4 regions of the Arthrobacter sp. BL-252-APC-1A genome follow, and region 1 is predicted to be linked to each of the others. Evidence: riboswitches for the same ligand, from Rfam matches in the RefSeq annotation. Region 1 holds a riboswitch; each other region holds the start of a gene.
The links. A riboswitch is a leader RNA that binds a small molecule or an ion and turns the genes downstream of it on or off. The one in region 1 is predicted to bind S-adenosylmethionine.

Region 1 (2,191 bases):
GCCCTTCGGCAGGCCGATCGCAACGTTGGCCTGCAGGGTCTGCCAGGGCAGCAGCCGGGGTTCCTGGAAGGCAACGGCGCAGCGGTCGTCAATGCCGCGCACGGCGGTCCCGTCGATCAGCACCTGACCGGTGGAAGCGGCGTCGAGCCCTGCGGTGGCGCGCAGCAGCGTGGATTTGCCGCAGCCGCTGGACCCGAGGATCGCCAGGACTTCCCCGGGGCGGACTTCGAAGTTGATGTCCCGAAGCACCACGTGGGCGCCTGCACCGGAGCCGAAGCTGCGGCCAACGCCGTCGAACGTCACGGACAGGGCAGTGTCAGGCGCGGTGCGCGGGGCAGCGGAGACGGCATGGGAGCCGGAGGAAAGTACTGCAGTCATGTGAACACTCCATCGGTCCTGGCAGTAGCACCCTACGGAAAACGTCCTGGGCCGGGTTAGCGGCCTCCTGCGACGTCCACCTCGCTATCGCAGTGCCTCAAGGAGGAAGCACTCCGACCAGGGTTGCTGCGGCTTCACTGATCCAGGTCTCTCAGCCGCTCGGGATGGTCAAGACCCAACTAAACGCCCAAGAGTCCGTTTCCGGCAAGTCCCGGCGTAACATTTCGAATCCCGCCTCCTTCCCCATCGAGATAGCAGAAACTGCACGTTACAGCGCTGAAACGTGCAGTTTCTGTCATCTCGATGGTTCGGGGAGGGGTGGCTGGGCGCCCGGGAGGGGAGCACGACGGCGGCCGTTACGCCCCGTGACAGGCGGGGCTTGCGTGCACCCCCGGGGCCCGGCGCATACTGGACCCGCAGGATCATGAGTCCCAACGCGAAGCTCTGGCTGGTTGGGCGGCAACCCTCTCCCGTAGCGGGGTGCCCCAGATGACGATCCGGTCGACCGGCAAGACCGCCGGCGGCAAGTACGGCGCCCCTGCGCGGCGTCCCGCATGCAAAGGACCCTCATGGCCACCACGCCCGCCCGCCACATTCGCTTCAACGCCTTCGACATGAACTGCGTGGGCCACCAGTCACCCGGACTCTGGCGCCACCCGGAAGACCGCTCCGCCGACTACACCAAGCTCAGTTACTGGACGCATCTGGCGCAGACCTGCGAACGCGGCCTGTTCGACGGCATCTTCATCGCGGATGTACTCGGCACCTACGATGTCTACGGTTCGTCCAACGAGGCAACCCTGCGCCAGGGCACCCAGGTGCCGGTCAACGATCCGCTGCTGCTGGTCTCCGCCATGGCCCTGGTAACCGAAAATCTCGGCTTCGGCGTCACTGCAGGCACGGCCTACGAGCACCCGTACCCGTTCGCGCGCCGGCTCTCTACCCTGGACCACCTCACCGAGGGACGGGTGGGCTGGAACGTTGTGACCGGCTACCTTCCCTCCGCGGCGCGGAACATGGGCGCCGAAGACCAGCTGGAGCACGACGAGCGCTACAACCACGCCGACGAATACCTCGAAGTGGTCTACAAGCTGCTCGAAGGCTCCTGGGAAGACGATGCCGTCGTCCGCGACAAGGAAACCGGCGTGTTCACCGACCCGGCCAAGGTCCACGACATCAACCACGAGGGCAAGTACTTCAAGGTCCCCGGCATCCACATCTCCGAGCCCTCCCCGCAGCGCACCCCGGTGATCTACCAAGCCGGTGCCTCGCCGCGGGGCATCGCCTTCGCAGCCGAAAACGCCGAAGCCGTGTTTGTGGGCGCTCCCACGCCGGAAAAGCTGAAAGCAACCGTCACCAGGATCCGCGACGCCGCTGAGGCCGCCGGCCGGGACCGGCACTCAGTTCGGATTTACACCCTGCTGACCATCATCACTGCCGCCACCGCCGAGGAAGCCGAAGCCAAGCACCAGGACTACCAGTGCTACACCAGCGACGAAGGCGCCCTTGCACTGCTGTCCGGCTGGATGGGCGTTGACCTCTCCACCTACAACCTGGACGAGCCGCTGGGCGCCGTGAAATCCAACGCCATCCAGTCCGCTGCGGCGAACTTCCAGAAGGTGAACGACGACGGCGAGCCGTGGACGGTGCGCGACATTGCCGCGAGTGCCGGAATCGGCGGACTTGGTCCCCGTCTGGTGGGCTCCGGTGCGGAGGTCGCAGAGGAGCTGATCCGCTGGGTGGAGGAAACCGACGTCGACGGTTTCAACCTGGCCTATGCCGTCACTCCCGGTACCTTTGAGGACGTGGTTGA
Region 2 (2,191 bases), on a different contig from region 1:
GCGGCGGAGCAGTCCTCGATGCCTGCGGCCGCACCGCCGAAGGCTACCCGGCCCTGTTGGATGAACTCCGCAGGATTGAACTGGACGCTGATGTCACCTGCGGCGGCGCGACGGCGGCCAGCACCCCTCCCTCAGCGCCCGCAGGCCCCGTGGACCTGCCGGAACAAATCGCATCCCTGCAGGCTGCAGGCAGCATCGACCGGAACACCGACCTGGTCACGCTGACCATCGGCGGCAACGATGTGCGGTTCGGCGAAGTCGTGGCAGCCTGCGCCGGTGCCCAGCTCCCGGCCACCTGCGCTCCGGCACTCGCGGCGGCACAGGAATACGCGGAAACAACCCTCGCACCCCAGGTGCGCCAGTCCCTCGGGCAAATGCGGGCCCTGGCACCCCGGGCGGAGCTGGTTCTGACCGGCTACCCGCACCTGTTTGACGGGGCCGGTGTTCCCGGGCTTCTGAACCCTGACGCCGCAGCGCTTTTCAACGCCGGAACAGACGCACTGAACGCGGTTCTCGCCGCCCAGCTGCCGGACCGCGGGTCCACCTATGTTGACGTGGTGGACGAGTTCGCCGGCCACGGCATCGGCTCAGCCGATCCGTGGATCATCTACGCAAACAGCCCGTTCGCCCTGCATCCAAATGCCACCGGCTACCGCGAGGGTTACCTGGCCGCCATCACCGCGGATGTGGACCTGCACCCCGGCGGCGGCCATCCCTGCCGCGGCCGCCGCTGAGCAGTACCGTTCACGCACCTGAGACGACGGCGGTGCCCACCAGACGCGGGCGCCTCCGTCGTGCAGTGAGGTTCGGAAGGAGGCCCGGGCCGTCTGTATGTACGGGTGTCCCCGCGGCCTGCTAACGTAATCAGTGCTTCACGAGACATGGCCTCCGCACCCGCAGGGTGTGGAAAAGCTCCGACTGGCCATGCACCAACCCCAATGTTCGGCGGGTGGTTCGGATGACGAAGCGGCCCGCGTCCAACCGGAGCGGGCAAGGACACTCATCTCGAAGGACACGCTGTGATTCCCTCCAGTGACCCCCGCTGCACCGCATTTGCCCCCGGCCACAAGATCCATTGGATCCATGGCGGCCGCCTCATGAAGTACGACGACTGGATCGACGTCGAGGTCCACGCCGACCCGGAACTGGACCTGATCTGCCTGGTGCTCGATGGACGGCAGCAGATCATGTGGCACCACGACGTTCCTCTGCTGGCCGAGGCCCTGGCCGCCAGCCCCGGGACGCCCCAGTGGTGCCCCCGGTATTCCTCGCTGATGGTCCCGGGCGCTTTTGAGGGCCGGAACAGGAGCTCTTTTTTCTACTTGGCCACCACGGAAAGGGTTTTCCCATGCAGGGGCCGGCTTCCGCGCAATGACATAACCATGCAGGACCAGTCTGCTTAGAAGTCCTCCTGCAGCAGCCGGGACCGGAGCCGGGCGAGGGTTCCCTCACCGGCACCGGCCCGGCGCAGGTAGGCTGCGGCGTCGAAGTTCCGCAGCATATCCAGCAGCTCCGCTTCGGCGGAGCCGGCGCGGGCCGCGAGCTCGGAGTCGTCCAGCGGCCGTTCCCTCGGCCGCTGCTGGGTGCGGTGCCAGTCGTTGATGCCGGTCAGCGCTTCCCGGTAGTCGGCTGCGATCTCCCCCGGCGCCACGCCGGCCAGGTCCAGCAGCAGGGCGGCGACGAGTCCCGTACGGTCGCGACCGGCTGAGCAGTGCAGTACGACGCCGCCGGGCGGCGCATCAGCGACGGCGCGGGCGATTGCCGCGAACTTTTCCGGCCAGCGGCGCAGGTTCTCCGGGTAGAACCGGGGTGAGCTCATGTACGGTCCGGTCAGCGCGGTGAAGTCAGGATCGTCCGCTTCCTGGGTAGGCAGATTCAGGAACCGGATTCCGGTAACAGCCGACGGGGGGACTACGGGATCCGTGTCGCGGCGCCCGATCTCGGAACTGTTGCGCAGGTCAACTACCGTCCGCACACCGGCGTCGTATGCCTGCTGCCAGCCGCGGGCGGTGAGCCATTCGGAGCGGCCCATCCGGTACACACGCCCGGGCTGAATGTGCGAGTTGGCTGCGGGAATTCCGCCCAGGTCCCGGGCATTGGCAGCGCCTTCCCAGTCCACGTTCCGGCTCCTCGGCTCACCCATGCCTCCAAGACTAGGCGGACCCACGCCCAGCCAGCCTCCGCAGGCCCC
Region 3 (2,191 bases), on a different contig from region 1:
CTTTGCTGCGCCCGGCAACACGAAGCGGGTACGCGATGTTGCTGCGAACGGTCTTGGAGTTGAAAAGGTTGAACTGCTGGAAGATCATTCCAATGTCCAGCCGCAGGCTTTTAAGTTTGCGCTCGGGCACACCGGATACCGCGCGGCCATCCACTGTGATCTCTCCCCCGGTGGAAGCCTCCAATCCGTTGATGAGCCTAACCAGGGTGCTTTTGCCTGCTCCGGAATACCCGATGATGCCGAAGATCTCCCCGGCTTCTATTTCAAGGCTGATGTCCTGCAGCGCCGTAACCGGGGGCTCGCCCCGGCGGGCAGGCGGATAGGTCTTGGAGACGTTCCGCAGTGAAATGAGAGCCATTGCTGTTCCTTGTCCGACAGGCTGCGCGGGCCGGTCCGGCAGCGCCGAACCGGCCCGCGGGCGGATTGCCTACTGTTCTTCGATGTCCTTCTGGACGTCGGCCAGTGAACTGCGCAGGTCTTCGACCGGCACCTTGAGGAACTCAGCGGTGTTGCCTGAAGCCTTCTGCACTCCGTCCTGCACGGCCTGCGTGTTCTGGTAGATCTCCACCAGCTTCAGGTAGGTCTCGTTGTTCTCTTCCCCGGAACGTGCAGCGAAAACGTTCACATACGGGATCGCCTTGGGATCGGAGGGATCGTCCTGGGCAATGGCGTCAGCGGCACTGAGCCCGGCATCCTCGACGAAGTCGTTGTTGATGATCGCCGCGGCGACGTCCGGAAGCGACGTCGGTGTGAGGGATGCTTCGAGCGTAGTGACCTTCACCTTGGACTTGGCCTCATCGACGTCATCGAGCGTGGAGAAGGCGCTTCCGCCGTCGGCCAGGGTCACCAGTCCTGCGGACTGCAGCACCAGCAGCCCGCGGGCCAGGTTGCTCTCGTCATTGGGCACCGCCACAGTGGCGCCGTCGGGGATCTCCTCCACCGAGTCGTATTGCGTGGAGTACAGACCCAGCGGGTAGATGGCGGTGGATCCCACCGGAACCAGGTCCTCCCCGGCAGAGACGTTATACCGGGCAAGGTAGATGATGTGCTGGAACTGGTTCAGGTCCAGTTCGCCCTCGGTGAGAGCGGGGTTGGGCTGGGTGTATTCCGCGAAGTCGATGATTTCGACGTCGATGCCTTCCGCTTCGGCAGCTTCCTCGTAGGTTGCCCAGTACGGATCACTGGCACCCACGACGCCGATCTTTACGGTTCCTTCGTCACCTGCTGCAGAGCCGCAGGCTGCGATGCCCAGGACTAAGAGGGGTGCAGCGGCCAGAGACAGGAGTTTCCTGCTGATTTTCATGGTTCGGTTCTCTCCGGTGGGTTCACGGCGGGCCGTGAACGATGGGGCGCAGGCCGCTGTGAGGGCAGTGCCGGCGCCGTACTTGCCCCGCGGGGATGTCCGCGGCAGGGCCGAATCTTCACCTGGAGCACCCCGCTACGACGAGAGGGTTGCTGTCCAGCCGGCCAGGGCCGATGGCTGGAGCTCTTGATTCTTCCCCCACAGTAGGGACCGGAAGATACGATGGCCACCGGCGCGACATCCGGCGTCGTGCGGCGTCACACGGTGAATTCCAGCGAAATGCAACGTCTCACAGGAGAGAAGGAAAAATGAGCCAGCTGCCCGAAACACAGCCGAGCCCCGGGGATATCTTCGACTTGGCCGCCTCTCATGGCCTGACGCTGGATCCGGGCAGTGTCAGCTTCAATGAAGCCGGCCTGGATTACCGCGTCGCCTTCGCCACGGAGGCCGGCACTGGCCAGGAGTGGGTACTGCGGCTCCCGCGACGCCCCGACGTCGCAGCAAACCAGGCGCGTGAACAGGCAATCCTGGACTTTGTGCGTCCGCGGCTGGGTGTCGCCGTGCCGGACTGGAAAATCCAGGAATCCGATCTGGTGGCCTACCCTCTGCTGCCTGGAACGCCGGGCCTCACTATGAACGCGGAGAACCAGCCGAACTGGCATTTCGATCCGACCTCCGCGAAATACCTTGAGTCCCTGGCAGCGCTGATAGCTTCCCTCCACACGATGGATCCCGCTGCCGCCGCGGCAGCGGGTATTCCGTCAGAGAATCCTGAGGCAGTCCGCGGGTACTGGGCTGAGAACCTGGAAAGGGTGGAGGGCGAATTCCGGATCGATTCTGCCCTGCTCTCCGGCTGGCGGCGGTGGCTGGACGAGGACGGTCTGTGGC
Region 4 (2,191 bases), on a different contig from region 1:
GGATCGCCAGCACCTGCTCAGCGGAGCCCAGCAGCACACCGATCCACTCAGGACCGTTGACCAGCCAGGCAGCGTCCAGCAGCGCCTCACGTGGGAGTCCCAGCCCTGCCGCAACGCGGTCCAGTTCGTGCTCAGCAACAGGCCCGAACCGTGTCAGGTCCGGAGCCGCGAACGCCAGCCGGCCGCCGTCGTCGTCGTCCGCTTTTATCCGCACCAACCCGGCGGCAGATTCCTGGATGAGCATGCCCTCCTGGCGGGGTTTGCCTCCGGCTTCCAGCCAGGCGTGGGCGGAGCCGAGGGTTGGGTGCCCGGCGAACGGCAGCTCCTCGGTCGGAGTGAAAATCCGGACCCGGTAGTCAGCGCGCGGATCCTCCGGGCGCAGAAGGAAGGTGGTCTCGGACAAGTTGGTCCAGTTCGCGAACCGCTGCATCTGGGCGGCGGTTAGGCCGGAGGCTTCAAGGACGACGGCGAGCGGGTTGCCGCCGAAGGGCTCCGGGCTGAACACGTCAACCTGGACAAACGGGCGGGTGGATACGGGAATTTCGGAAGTCACTATTTGAGCTTAGTGAGTCGGCCGGGTGGATCCGCTAGCCACGGATTGCCCCAAGCTGCTCCAGTTTGTGCTGTTCGCTGCGTGGCGCGGCGGAGCGATTTCCCAAAACGGAGCGTTTAGCGCGGTCGGGCGGCTCAGGCGAAAGCCGGAACCGCGAGATTCCGAAACGCCGAGCCGTGGAAGACAAGCGGCTCATGGGCGCCGTCGTGGGTTGAGTAGCCGTGAACGCGGAGCAGGACGACGGCGTGGTCCCCGGCGGGAACCTCGTTCTCAACCGATGTTTCAAGCCAGAGGGCGGCCTCGTCCAGGAACAGGGCGCCGGTGCCGGCTTCGTGCAGGCTTAGTCCGGCGAAGCGGTCGCCGTCGCGGGAAGCGATCTGGCGGCAGACGCCGTCGTGCCCCGTGCCCAGGATGGACACGCCGATCCGGTCCGCAGCCCGAAGCAGCGGCCAGGTGCGGGAGGTATTCTGCACCGCGAACATGACCAGGGGCGGATCCATCGAAACGCCCACGGTGAAGGAAGAGGCCACGATTCCCTGTGGCGCGCCGTCGACTTCGGCGCAGAGTGCTGCGATTCCGGAGGGGAAGCGCCCAAAGGCCCGGCGCAGTGCGTTGGGCTGGAGATCGGTTTCAAGTGCCATGGAGATTCCTCTGCCTGACGCGCAGCCTGCGGTGCGAACCGCGAAATGCCAGCGCTGTACTTGCCGGACCGGGAGATCCACCGGAACGGCCGAATCGTCACCTGGAGCACCCCGCTACGGCGAGAGGGTTGCCGCCCAGCCGGCCAGGGCCTGTGGCTGGAACTCTTGATTCTGGCTACCAATCTAGGAGCGGGAAGGGGCCCGGGGCAAACGTTCGTCACATACCGGCTGTGGCGGGCAACAGTTCGTAACGGGAGTACTTAACCGGTTGCCGGCCCGTTTCCTGTTTCCACAGGGGCCGGTGCCACGGCAGGGAAGTCCGGTCTGTCTCTGACACCCATCCTGTTCAGGGCCAGCGGCCCCAGGATGGACCCGCTGAGAATGACGGCTCCCAGCACCAGGCAGGAAACCAGCCACGAACCGCCGTCGTAGAGGAAGCCTGCCAACAGGGATCCTGCCGCGGCGCCAATCAGTCCTGCATTACTCAGGAGCGCCATTCCCCGGCCGAGGCGAACTCTGCCGGTCTCAGCCACGACCGCCCCATGCATCGGGATCAGCATCGCCCAGGACGCGCAGGTCAGCACCCAGAGCACCGCGATCACCAGCGGAGGGTGTGAATGCCAGGCATCCGGCCGCTACGCCGGAACAGACTGATGCCGCCACGTATCCGGCCCGGCGTCCGCGGCGTTCCGTATAGCGGTGCAGCACCCGGGGGAGAACAGTCAGCGCGATTCCGCCGGGCAGGTAGACGAGGGCGATCTGGTAGACCTCCAGCCCAGCAGTGTTCTGCAGATACAGAAGAAGCAGCAGCCCCACACCGGCTTCAGCAGCGGCGGTCAGTGCCGCGAGGAACAGCAGCGGACTTTTCTCATGCGCTGAGCGTAGCCGACCCGTGCGGCATGCCTTTCCGTGCCGACACGCCGAAGCACTACAGTGTCCGCATGAGACAACGGTGGTTCAAACAGGTAGACGTCTTCGGCAAAAAGCCGTACCAGGG

Region 2: another riboswitch for S-adenosylmethionine. It lies ahead of FYJ28_RS03155 (hypothetical protein); the one in region 1 lies ahead of FYJ28_RS09060 (LLM class flavin-dependent oxidoreductase).
Region 3: another riboswitch for S-adenosylmethionine. It lies ahead of FYJ28_RS01350 (MetQ/NlpA family ABC transporter substrate-binding protein); the one in region 1 lies ahead of FYJ28_RS09060 (LLM class flavin-dependent oxidoreductase).
Region 4: another riboswitch for S-adenosylmethionine. It lies ahead of FYJ28_RS02710 (flavin reductase family protein); the one in region 1 lies ahead of FYJ28_RS09060 (LLM class flavin-dependent oxidoreductase).

Annotation. Positions count from the first base shown of each region.
Region 1 is NZ_VULS01000005.1:34,335-36,525, reverse strand. It holds gene FYJ28_RS09065 (ABC transporter ATP-binding protein) at 1-378, opposite strand, end outside; SAM riboswitch class IV at 799-914, shown strand; gene FYJ28_RS09060 (LLM class flavin-dependent oxidoreductase) at 948-2,191, shown strand, end outside.
Region 2 is NZ_VULS01000002.1:90,984-93,174, reverse strand. It holds gene FYJ28_RS03160 (SGNH/GDSL hydrolase family protein) at 1-734, shown strand, start outside; SAM riboswitch class IV at 871-1,003, shown strand; gene FYJ28_RS03155 (hypothetical protein) at 1,020-1,403, shown strand; gene FYJ28_RS03150 (tyrosine-protein phosphatase) at 1,400-2,143, opposite strand.
Region 3 is NZ_VULS01000001.1:280,089-282,279, reverse strand. It holds gene FYJ28_RS01355 (methionine ABC transporter ATP-binding protein) at 1-358, opposite strand, end outside; gene FYJ28_RS01350 (MetQ/NlpA family ABC transporter substrate-binding protein) at 428-1,303, opposite strand; SAM riboswitch class IV at 1,377-1,495, opposite strand; gene FYJ28_RS01345 (macrolide 2'-phosphotransferase) at 1,612-2,191, shown strand, end outside.
Region 4 is NZ_VULS01000001.1:583,440-585,630, reverse strand. It holds gene FYJ28_RS02715 (PhzF family phenazine biosynthesis protein) at 1-553, opposite strand, end outside; gene FYJ28_RS02710 (flavin reductase family protein) at 688-1,194, opposite strand; SAM riboswitch class IV at 1,246-1,365, opposite strand; gene FYJ28_RS02705 (hypothetical protein) at 1,455-1,727, opposite strand; gene FYJ28_RS02700 (hypothetical protein) at 1,720-2,010, opposite strand; gene FYJ28_RS02695 (PhzF family phenazine biosynthesis protein) at 2,136-2,191, shown strand, end outside.